DNA from 2 places in the Bradyrhizobium sp. WBAH42 genome. Region 1 is predicted to be linked to the other one. Evidence: predicted binding sites of a transcription regulator. Region 1 holds the regulator's gene; the other holds the start of a gene.
What was found. The regulator LexA, encoded in region 1, represses DNA repair genes until DNA is damaged. The targets are predictions, from matches to a motif close to TGTTCNNNNTGTGTTCNG.
Positions count from the first base shown of each region.

Region 2: the regulator LexA is predicted to act here: its motif matches at 2,349-2,366, upstream of DCG74_RS04815 (YifB family Mg chelatase-like AAA ATPase).

Region 1 is NZ_CP036533.1:5,460,771-5,466,484, forward strand. Features, by position in the region: gene DCG74_RS25570 (hypothetical protein) at 1-107, opposite strand, end outside; gene glp (gephyrin-like molybdotransferase Glp) at 240-1,448, shown strand; gene lexA (transcriptional repressor LexA) at 1,625-2,326, shown strand; gene DCG74_RS25585 (hypothetical protein) at 2,702-3,136, shown strand; gene DCG74_RS25590 (ComEC/Rec2 family competence protein) at 3,261-5,540, opposite strand; gene DCG74_RS25595 (DUF2171 domain-containing protein) at 5,637-5,714, opposite strand, start outside.
Region 2 is NZ_CP036533.1:1,015,544-1,021,257, reverse strand. Features, by position in the region: gene DCG74_RS04820 (hypothetical protein) at 177-644, opposite strand; gene DCG74_RS04815 (YifB family Mg chelatase-like AAA ATPase) at 753-2,291, opposite strand; gene DCG74_RS04810 (PilZ domain-containing protein) at 2,518-2,763, shown strand; gene DCG74_RS04805 (tetratricopeptide repeat protein) at 2,844-3,641, shown strand; gene DCG74_RS04800 (AAA family ATPase) at 3,713-5,002, opposite strand; gene DCG74_RS04795 (CpaD family pilus assembly protein) at 4,999-5,714, opposite strand, start outside.

The DNA of each region.
Region 1 (5,714 bases):
TCCTCTCCGCCGTCGCTCAAAGCCAACATGGCGCGCGCGATCTCGTCCTGGCTATCCGCAGGAAGCTGCCGCACGGCCTTGAGCGCCTTTTCGAGCAGTTTTGTCATGGACAGAAGATAAGCCGACCCGAGACCGAAAGGAAGTGTGGCTTCTTGCTGGCCAGGGAGGCCTTTTTGCTTCAGTCCCTCCGCTCAGCTAGAACTTGCCGACCGAGTCCTGATTTGTTGCGGAGTTCGCCCGTGGCCCTGATGCCGGTTTCTGACGCGCTCGCCGCGGTGCTGACCGGCGCCGAGCCGCTGGCTGAAGAGATGGTTCGCCTCGACGAGGCCCACCATCGTGTGCTCGCGCACGATGTCGCGGCGCGGCGTACGCAGCCGCCGGAGGCGATGTCGGCGATGGACGGCTATGCCGTGCGCGCGTCCGACGCGGCCATCGAGACCAGGCTGACCGTCGTCGGTGAGGTCGCGGCGGGTCGGCCGTTCGCGGGAAGGGTCGGCCCCGGCGAAGCCGTGCGGATCTTCACCGGCGGCGTCGTTCCCGACGGCGCCGATGCCGTCGTGATCCAGGAGGACACAATTGCCGACGGCACGCATGTCACGATCAAGGAAGCCGCAATTTGTGGCCGGCACATCCGCCCTGCGGGCATCGACTTCCGCGAAGGCGACGTGCTGCTGCGCAAGGGAATCCGTCTCACCGAGCGCGATCTCGCCCTCGCCGCCGGAATGAATCATCCTCATCTCGCCGTTATCCGCCGCCCGAGGGTCGCGATTCTCGCCACCGGCGACGAGCTGGTCATGCCGGGCACCGCGCCTGGTCCCGGTCAGATCGTCTATTCCAATGGCTATGCCCTGCACGCCCTTGCCCGCAGCGAGGGCGCCGAGACCATCGACCTCGGAATTGCCGCCGATACGCTGGAGTCCACGTCCGCCGGCATCCGCCGCGCACGCGAGAGCGGCGCCGACATCCTGGTCACGACCGGCGGTGCGTCGGTCGGCGACCACGATCTGGTCCAGCAGGCGCTCAAGGGCGAAGGCATCGAGATTGCGTTCTGGAAGATCGCGATCCGGCCCGGCAAGCCGATGATGCATGGTCGCCTCGGCGCGATGCGCGTGATCGGCCTGCCCGGCAATCCCGTGTCGTCATACGTGTGCGCCTTCCTGTTCATGGTGCCCTTGATTCGGGCCCTGTCGGGCGGTTCTGTGATTCATCATCAGCGCGAGCGCGCCGTGCTGGGCCGCGATCTCGGCGCCAACGACCAGCGCGAGGATTATCTGCGTGCGCGGCTGGAGGTACGCGACGACGGCACGCGCGTCGCCCTTCCCGTCAGCCATCAGGACTCCTCCCTGCTTGCGAATCTCTCTGCGGCACAGGTACTTCTCGTGCGCGCACCGTTCGCGCCGAAGGCCGAGGCCGGCACACCTTGCGAGGTGCTGCGGCTGCCCGTCTGAGCTGCCCGGCCGCACGCATTCCGCGAGTTCGGCCTCGTTCACCATAAATTAAGCAGTTGCGGAACACATATCGAACATATAGTGTCCGTTCATGATTTGTTTCGAGGATGTAGCGGCTTATTGCCGACTTCATCGTCTCGGAATCGAACGACATCAACCGGGGGACTTTGGTCGAGATGTTGACGCGCAAACAATACGAGCTTCTGCGGTTCATCAGCGAACGTCTGAAGGAAAGCGGCGTGCCGCCGTCCTTCGACGAGATGAAGGATGCGCTCGACCTGCGCTCGAAGTCAGGCATTCATCGCCTGATCACTGCGCTCGAGGAGCGCGGCTTCATTCGCCGCCTGCCCAACCGCGCCCGTGCCATCGAGGTGATCAAGCTGCCCGAGCTCCAGGCCGCAGCCGGCAATCGCCGCGGCTTCACCCCGAGCGTCATCGAGGGCAATCTCGGCAAGGTGCGCGCGAGCTCCAGCCCGCCCGCGGATGAGGGCGAGCGCCCCGTCGCGGTGCCCGTGATGGGCCGCATCGCGGCCGGCACGCCGATCGAGGCGCTGCAGACCCGCAGCCACACCATCAGCGTCCCGCCGGACATGCTCGGCTCCGGCGAGCACTACGCGCTCGAGGTGCGCGGCGATTCGATGGTCGAGGCCGGCATCCTCGACGGCGACATGGCGCTGATCCAGCGCAACGAGACCGCCAATACCGGCGACATCGTGGTGGCGCTGATCGACGACGAGGAGGCCACGCTCAAGCGCTTCCGCCGCCGCGGCGCCTCGATCGCGCTCGAGCCCGCCAATGCCGCCTACGAGGTCCGCATTCTTCCGCCGAACCGCGTGAAGATCCAGGGCAAGCTGATCGGGCTTTACCGGAAGTACTGATACCGGAAGTAAGCGCTACGCGCGCTTCGATCGTCGATCCAAGATTGGAGCGGATACTTGTCCGCTCCGGCTGGATGGTCTTTCTGGTTCTGCGCTGACTGTTCGGCGCCTCTTCCCGCGCGACACTCGCCCATGCGGACACGCGGCCATTTCGCTCCGCCGGTAGAGTTGTGCCGACAGCGCCGATAGTGCGGGCCAAATGCAAGGACGCGAGGTTTGTTCCTATCGAATCCGGGAAAGATAATGTGATCGCGTGCTGCGGATGCGAGCCGCAGATTTGCCCATAACCGAGCAGAGCGTTGGAGGCTTCCACTCTGATAGAGGCCTGCGCCTCGAAAGAGACGCGGGTCGCTATCCCAGTATGAGGAGCACCCGATGTGTGACTATAGCCTGCATGCCGTCGCGACGCGCCCCGCCGAAGTTGGCGAGACGATCGTCACGACAACCTTCCGCGGCACCTCGACGCGCGGCTTCGCCTCCGAAGCCGATCTCTCCGTCGCGGTCTGTCTGCTGCCGGGAACGGAGCTCGCTTTCGCCGATAACGTCCGCTATGACAACCGCTGGATCTGGACGCGAACCGTCAACTCCCGCGTCGGCAAGTTCGGCAAGATCGACCCGCACATTCCCGATCGCCATCATGACGCGATCGAATTTCCGGACGGCAAGTACGTGCTGGTGACGCAGCTCGTCGAAGGCCAGCGCGCGACCGTGCTGCAATTGCCGGTGACGCAGCAAGCCATCGAGCGCGAGCACAAGCCGCAGATCGTCGCCGACACGCGGCCCACGATCACGCGCCTGCCGATCGGCTGACGCCGTCGGCCCCGACCGAAAAGTCGAGGGCCAAATTCAAATGCCATCGCCGGCCGCGGCCGGCGAGATGGTATGGTTTGCGTCCTGCGGGATCCCGTCGGACCGATTTTCCCCGCATCGATCTTCAATCGTCGGCCTGCAAGTCGGCCTCCGATGGCGTTGCGTCCCGGTTGCGAGGCACGGCCGTCTTCGGCACGAGGCTGCCGTCGAAATCCCCCTCGCCGGCGCCGGCCGGCAGCCAAGGACGGCTTGCCCCTCTCGCCCTCACCGCCTGCACCGAAAAACCCTCTCCGCTTCGCGTCAGAGCCAGCGCGCCCTGACTGGCAAGACGCGCCCGATCGACGACCATCGCCGCGCAGTCGGGCGGCGCGGGCCGCGCCGTCACCACCAGCGCGGCGCGGCTGCAATCATCGGCCAGCGCGTCGATGCGCGTCGCCAACGCGATCAGCCGTCCGTCCGCGAGCGGCGCCACGCAACCGGACTCGTCACATGACGCGCTGCTCGCCAACGAGGCGTTGCCGGCATCACGCGGATCGGCATCGGCGGCCAGCCACTCCTTCAGCAGGAAGCTGTCCTTGCTGGCGCGGATCACTTGCAAGCGCCCATCCGCGCCCCGGACCGCGACGCTCGCACCATCCCCGGCAATCAGGACATCAGGCTGGCGCACCGACAGCCCCCAGAGGATCGCCGCCAGCAGCACCAGGGCGCCGGACCAGCGCAAGGGCGTGCGCAACAGGCCCATCACGATGAGCCCGAGGCTCGCCGCGATCAGCGGCGCGATCCCGAACGCCGGAATGCGGCCGACGGCGCCCGGCAGGGCCGCCACCCAGCGCGCGACCAGGACCATCCACTCGATGCCGATTCCCATCAACCACCAGAACACGCCGTCGAGCCCGAAAGGCGCTGCGAGCAGTCCGAGCAGCCCGGCCGGCATCACCAGCGCCGACACCACCGGCATGGCGCCGAGATTGGCGATGACGCCGTATGGCGTCACGCGATGGAAGTGGAAGGCGGCATATGGCGTGGTCGCGAGCCCCGCGATCAGCGAGGCCAGGAACAGCATCGCGATCTCGCGGCCGCCCCACAGCGCGATCCGCGCCGTCGCGGAATGATCGGGTGAGGCGAGCAGGTTCGGCATGCCGATCTGCACCAGCGCGACCAGCCCGAGCGTTGCCGCAAACGACATCTGGAAGCTCGGATGCACCAGCGCCTCCGGCGCGACCGCGAGCACGATCAGCGCCGCCACCGCCAGCGTGCGGAAGGTGATGGCGCGGCGATCGACCATGACGGCGATCAACACCACTGCCGTCATGAAGAACGATCGTTGCGTCGCGACTTCCGCGCCCGACAGCAACAGGTAGAACGCCGCCGCGACCAGCGCAGCGGCCGCCGACCATTTCTTGATGGCAAAGCCGGCCGCCAGCCCCGGGATCAAGGCCAGCAGCGCGCGCACCGCGAAGAAGACGACGCCGGCGACGACCGCCATGTGGTAGCCGGAGATCGACAGCACATGGCCGAGCCCCGAGACGAACATGGCATCGTTGACCGGCGCGGTGATCGCATCGCGCCGCCCCGTGAGCAGCGCCGTTGCGATCGCCCGGTTGTCGCCTTCGAGCGTTGCGCGGATGCGCGCGTCGATCGCATCGCGCAGGCCCTGCATGAAGGCGGCATAGCGCAGCCGCAGGCCGCCGGCATCCGGCGGCCTGGACGCCGTGATCGCGCCCATTACGAAGCCGGAGGCACCGATGCTCTGGAAGAACATGTCGCGCGAGAAATCATAGCTGCCGGGCCGCACCGGCGAGATCGGCGGCAGCAGCCGCGCCTTCAATTGCACGAAGCTGCCGACTTCGGGCGCCGTGCCCTTGCGCACCGAGAGGCGGACGCGCTCGAGCTTGACGTCGCCGCGCTGCGCCTCCATCGCGCTGACGCGCAGCACGAAGCGATCGGTACGCTCGCGAATGTCGCGCGCTTCCACGAAGCCCGACAGCGACACCGAATAAAGCGGCTTGGCGAGCACGGGATGGGCGACGCGCGCCGTCTTCCAGGTCGCCATGGCAAATCCGGCGGCGACCGCCGCGATCATGATCGCAGGCGCAAACAGCCGGCTCCGCCGGAGCAACACCGCGCCGAGCATCAGCGCGATGGCCGTCGCGGCAACCACCCACAGCACCGGCTCATGATCGGCGGCGAAATAAAGCGCAATGCCGCCGCCAAAGGCGACGGGCACCCACGGCAACAGCCGGCCTGGCCCGGCCTCGGCGCGCGCCCACTGGCGCAGCATTTCGACGATGGCCGGCCAGATGCCAAACCCCGCCGGCGCAAAGCCGCCGGCCGGGGCGGCGCGGCCGACCGGCCACGTCCCGGCAACTCCCTGGGAGCGTCCTGGCCGCCCCGGCTCCGCCATTCCCCTGCACCTTGCGATACGCGACGGGTGCGGAGGCTACCGGACCGTGCGGCTGCGCGAATAGCGGTACAGATCGGGAACGGGCGACGGAGCGCCCTACTTTTCCTCTTCCATCGTCACGGCGACGTCCGCCTTGGCGGACAGCCGCACCTTGTTGCCTTCAACATCGGCAAC
Region 2 (5,714 bases), 3.8 Mb from region 1:
CCGCCGACCTTGCGAACAGCTTGCGGCTGTGGCGATGCCTCCGAACAGGGTTGACGAGGTGTTAACGGGTCAGAGCATGATCCGGACCCGAAGGGCCGCGTTAGCGAAAAGTGTGTAGCGGTTTTCCCTCGCGACAAACGCGGAACACGTTTGCGCGGAGATCATGCTCAAAAAATTTAAAGCGAAGCCGCCTGGAAGCGGCCATGGCCGCCGCGCGCGCCGACGATCAGCGCTGCCGCCTCGCGCGGCGAGAACGTCTTCGAGCGCACAAAGATGCGGTAATCCGCCGGTCCTTCGCTGGAGAGATAGACCACCTGGCCGCCGTCGACCGGCTGCGCTGCGATCGAGACGAGGCGCGTCGAGGGACCAGCCTGGCAGGAGTCCGGCTCGGAGCCGAGGCCGTCGTCGACCACGGCAAAATCCGCCGCGTCGGCATCGTCGGTGATCTGCACCCGCACCGTGGCCCGCGCGGGATCGTCGGTGAAGGCGACATGCACGCCGGCGGTCCAGAACAGCGAGGTGAGCTCGACCGATGTGTCGCCCAGCGCGATGCAGGGATGCGACACCGAACCGATCTCGGCGCGGGCGAAGACCGCAGCCGCGAGCAGGGGAACAGCCGAGGCCAGGAACTTGAAACGCAACATGACGCTCTACTCGCCGGGCCCAGGGAAACTCACAGTCGAAACGCGTCGGGCCTTATGGTTTGCAGAGCGTAAAGGAAAGTCGTTACCGCCGGGTTGATGCGAGGGCGCTTACGCCAGCTGGCGCACATCCTCCGCGAGTGCGCGGTAGGACAGCGCTTCGGCAAGGTGCAGCCGGCCGATCTTGTCGGCATGATCGAGGTCGGCCAGCGTGCGCGCCACGCGCAGCACGCGGTGATAGCCGCGCGCCGACAGCCGCATCGTCTCGGCGGCGTCGCGCAGCAGTTTCTGACCCTGCGCGTCCGGCTTTGCGATCTCCTCCAGCACGGAAGCGGGGGCCTCGGCATTGGTGCGGACATGGGGCAGGCCTGCGTTCGCATAGCGCGCCAGCTGGATGTCGCGCGCCGCCGCCACGCGGGCAGCGACCTCGGCCGATCCTTCCGCCGGCGGCGGCAGGATCAGGTCGGCGGCGGTCACCGCCGGCACTTCGATGCGCAGATCGATGCGGTCCATCAGGGGACCGGAGATGCGCGCCTGGTAATCGGCGGAGCAGCGGTCGATGCGGCCGCGCTTGCAGGCATAGCCGGGCTCGAACGCATTGCCGCAGCGGCAGGGATTCATCGCCGCGACCAGCATGAAGCGGGCAGGGTAGGTGACGCGGTGATTGGCCCGCGACACCGCGACCTCGCCGTTCTCCAGCGGCTGGCGCAGCGAATCCAGCACGCGCGGATCGAACTCCGGCAATTCGTCGAGGAACAGCACGCCTTGATGCGCCAGCGAGATCTCGCCGGGCTTGGCGCGCGCGCCGCCGCCGGTGAGGGCGGCCATGCTGGCGGAATGATGCGGCGAGCGGAACGGGCGCCGTGCTGTCAGCGCGCCGCCTTCGATCTCGCCGGCAACGGAGGCAATCATCGAGACCTCGAGCAGCTCGCTTGGCGACAGCGGCGGCAGGATCGAGGGCAGGCGCGCCGCCAGCATCGATTTGCCCGCGCCCGGCGCGCCGATCATGAGCAGATGATGTCCGCCGGCGGCCGCGATCTCGAGCGCGCGCTTGGCGCTTTCCTGGCCCTTGATGTCGCGCAGGTCGAGCGTCGAGGCGGCGGGCTCGTGCACCTTCGGCGTCGGCCGCGACAGCACCTGCGTGCCCTTGAAATGGTTGGCGATCTGGATCAGCGAACTCGCCGCAATGATCTGGATGTCCGGGCTCGCCCACGCCGCTTCGGAGCCGCAGGACGCCGGGCAGATCAGCCCTTCCTCGCGCATATTGGCGCCGATCGCGGCGGGAAGGACGCCGGCCACCGGTGCGATCGAGCCGTCGAGGCCGAGCTCGCCGAGCACGGTGAAGCCGGTCAGCGCGTCCGGCGGGATCGCACCGATCGCCGCCATCAGCCCGAGCGCGATCGGGAGGTCGTAATGGCTGCCCTCCTTGGGCAGGTCGGCCGGGGCCAGATTGACGATGATCCGCCGCGCCGGCAGCGCCAGCCCCGAGGCGATCAGCGCCGAGCGCACCCGCTCGCGCGCCTCCGACACCGCCTTGTCCGGCAGGCCGACGATGGCGAAGGCCGGCAGGCCAGGCGCGACCTGCACCTGCACGTCGACCGCGCGGGCCTCGATCCCCTCAAAGGCGACGGTGGAAACCCGCTGAACCATGCCGAACCAGCCTGCCCTGTCCTGCAATTAGGGGTAGCAGAGCGCGGCCATCTCTGCAAGAACAATACGGGAACAATCCGCTGGCGCCCGGTCAAGTCCTAACCGGGCGTAAACGCGCCGCGGAAACTACGTCTCGAATGCGAGTCGCTCTCCTCAGCACATTCCAACGAATGTCCGCTACTCCTAGGCCTGCGGGATGGGCCGTGGTCTAACGGGTGAAAAGTAAATGCTTGCAAATCGCCGGAGAAGCGAACGTCGGGTGTGCAGCCGTCTCGCAAAGATCCATTTTGGCGCGGGCTCGCTGCCGCGGGATTGCACGATCACGGACATTTCGGATGGCGGCGTGAAGGTGGTGGCGGAATTTTTGGAAGTGCCGCCGCAATTCACCATCATCTTCGCGCCCGATTATTCCCGCCAATGCCGCCTGCGCTGGCGCATCGGCTGCGAATTCGGTGCCGAATTCGTCGACTGAACCTCGACAGGCCTGCCTCCTTAACGGGACTTTAGCGTTAATCGGTAAGCATCTCTGATCAGTTGCCGAGTGATCAGAGTATGTCCAAGCGTTCGTCCCTCGCTTTTCCCCCGGCGAGATATCTGTGTTCTGCCGTCCTGATCCTTGCCCTCGGCGGCTGTCAGACCACCGGCATCGAGGACGTCACCGGCGCGCTCGGCGGCAAGAAGGAGTCCGCCGCCAAGGACGGCGCCAAGTCTGACACCAGGGCCGACGCCAGGCCGGAGATGGACGCACTTCGCGAGCGCTATCGCGCCAAGCCCGGCGATCCCGCAATTGCCATCGAATACGGCAAGGCGCTGCGCGACAGCGGCCAGCGTGCGCAGGCGGTCGCGGTGCTCGAGCAGGCCGTGCTCGCTCATCCCGGCAACAAGGCGCTGCTCGCCGGCTATGGCCGCGCGCTCGCCGACAACGGCAATTTCCAGCAGGCCTTCGACGTCCTCGGCCGGGCGCATAGCCCTGAGGATCCCGATTGGCGCATCCTGTCGGCGCAGGGCGCTGTGCTCGATCAGCTCGGCCGCAACGAGGAAGCGCAGCAATATTACGCCGCGGCGTTGAAGATCGTGCCGAACGAGCCGACCGTGCTGTCCAATCTCGGCCTGTCCTATATGTTGCAAAACAACCTGTCGAAGGCCGAACAGGTGCTCGGCCGCGCCTATCAGCGCAATCAGAACGATGCGCGGGTCCGCGCCAATCTGGCGCTCGTGCTGGGATTGCAGGGTCGCGAGGCCGAGGCCGAAATCCTCGTGAAGGCAGATTTGCCGCCGGACCAGGCCGCGGCCAAGGTCGCGGCGCTCAAGCAGCTGCTGGCGAAGAAGCAGCAGCGGGCGGACAGGTAATCCGCCCTAGAGCATGATCCGGAAAAGTGTGAAGCGGTTTTCCGAAAAGATCATGCTCAATTAAGCTGCGCCTACGACGCCTTGCGATGCGGAGCCGAGCTCCGTCCCGACTTGCCCTTCAGCTTCTTCAAAAGCGGCTCGAGCAGCGAGCGCTTCGGCTTCTTCACCTCGCCGCGGCCGGCGAGGCGGTTCGCCATGTTCTGGAACAGAACGGTGGTGCGGTGGCTCCTGGAGACCTCCGCGATCATCTGGCCATTATTGGCCGCGGTCGAGAACAGTTTCGAATCGAATGGGATCACCGCGATCGGCTGGCTCTCCATGGTCTTGGCGAAGGCCTTGACCTCGATCTCCGCGCGCTTGGGCATGCCGACCTGATTGATGCAATACAGCGGCGGCCGGTCGTTCGGTCGCGCCGCCTTCAGGACGCTCAGCATGTTCTTGGTGTTGCGCAGATTGGCGAGATCGGGCTCGGCCACGATCACGATGTCGTCGGCGTTCACCAGCGCGCGGCGGGTCCAGCCGGACCATTGATGGGGAACGTCGAGCACGATGCAGGGCGTCGTCATGCGCAGCGTGTCGAACACCGCGTCAAAAGCTTCGGCACCGAAATCGTAGACGCGGTCGAGCGTGGCGGGCGCCGCCAACAGGCTGAGGCGATCGGTGCATTTGGCGAGGAGGCGCTCCATCAGCGCCGTGTCCGGCCGGTCCTGCGACAGCACCGCATTGGCGATGCCTTGCACCGGATCCTGGTTGTAGTCGAGGCCCGCGGTGCCGAAGGCGAGGTCGAGATCGATCACGACGGAATCGAGCGAGAGGTCGCGGGCGATGGTCCAGGCCAGATTATGCGCAACCGTGGACGCGCCGACGCCGCCCTTGGCGCCGACCACCGCGATGACGCGGCCGGTGATGATGGCCTCGGAGGCCGAGAACAGGCTGCAGATCGAGCGGACCACGTCGAGCGTCTCGACCGGTCCGACCACGTAGTCGTTGACGCCGCGGCGCACCAGCTCGCGATAGGGCGCGGTGTCGCTGGGGCTGCCGATCACGACGACGCGGGTGCCGGGATCGCAGACGCCGGCGAGATCGTCCAGTCCCTCGAGGATGTCGCGCGTGCCGTCGGACTCGATGACGATCACGTTCGGCGTCGGCATCGATTCATAGGCTTCGATCGCCGCGGCAATGCCGCCGTCCTTGGCGCTGAGGTGGGCCTTGGCGAGCCGGCGGTCCTGGCCAGCCGCCGTCACCGCGTTGAGCGTCTGCTCGGTCTCGCAAAAGGCTTGCACCGAAATGCGAGGAACCGGCGCGATATGTTCCTCGGGATGCTGCGGATCGTCCGCGTCTTCGTTGTGGATGGCTGTCATCTGCCGGTGTCGCTGAGTTTGGCCTTGTCGGATTCGGGATAGGTGGTCGTCGTCGTCGTGCCCTTGCGATAGCGCTCGAACGCGATGTCGCGCCGTGCGGTATAGGCGGGCGTCTCGGCGCGCGGCTGCTCGAGGTCGGCCGGGTTGTCGATCATCGCGGCGAGATTGCGCTGGCTGGCGCAGCCCAGATTGAAATAGGGCCGGTTCTCGTTGTAGCCGGGATCGAGGATGTTGGGGCCGACGTCTTCCGGCCACAGCCCGCAGGGGCCGGCGACCGCGGTGATCTTCGAATAGCTGAGGCGGATGGTCGGCAGCAGCCCGGGATCGTCAGGGCGATAGGGCCGCTGGACGATGGCGCGCGACGGCACGCCGCCGGACGTGAGCACCGAACGGATCTCCTGATAGCTCGCGGCAGCCGCGCGCGAATTGGCGGTGTCGACGGGCACGTCGACGACGACGGAGCCGCTGCCTTCGCGCACCCAGTCCCGCGCGATGCCCGCGACGTCCGCATGCTGCGCAGCCGAGAGGCCGCCTCGGCTCTTGCCGACGAAGATCACGATCGACTTCTTGCCTTCCTGCACCGCGATCGGGTGGCGCTGGCGATAATCGGTCGGCACCGTCTGGGTGACGATCTCGGTGGTGTTGCAGGCGCCCAGCATGACGGACAACCCCGCCAGTGCCAGCGCGATGCTTACGCTGCGACGTCGATCGG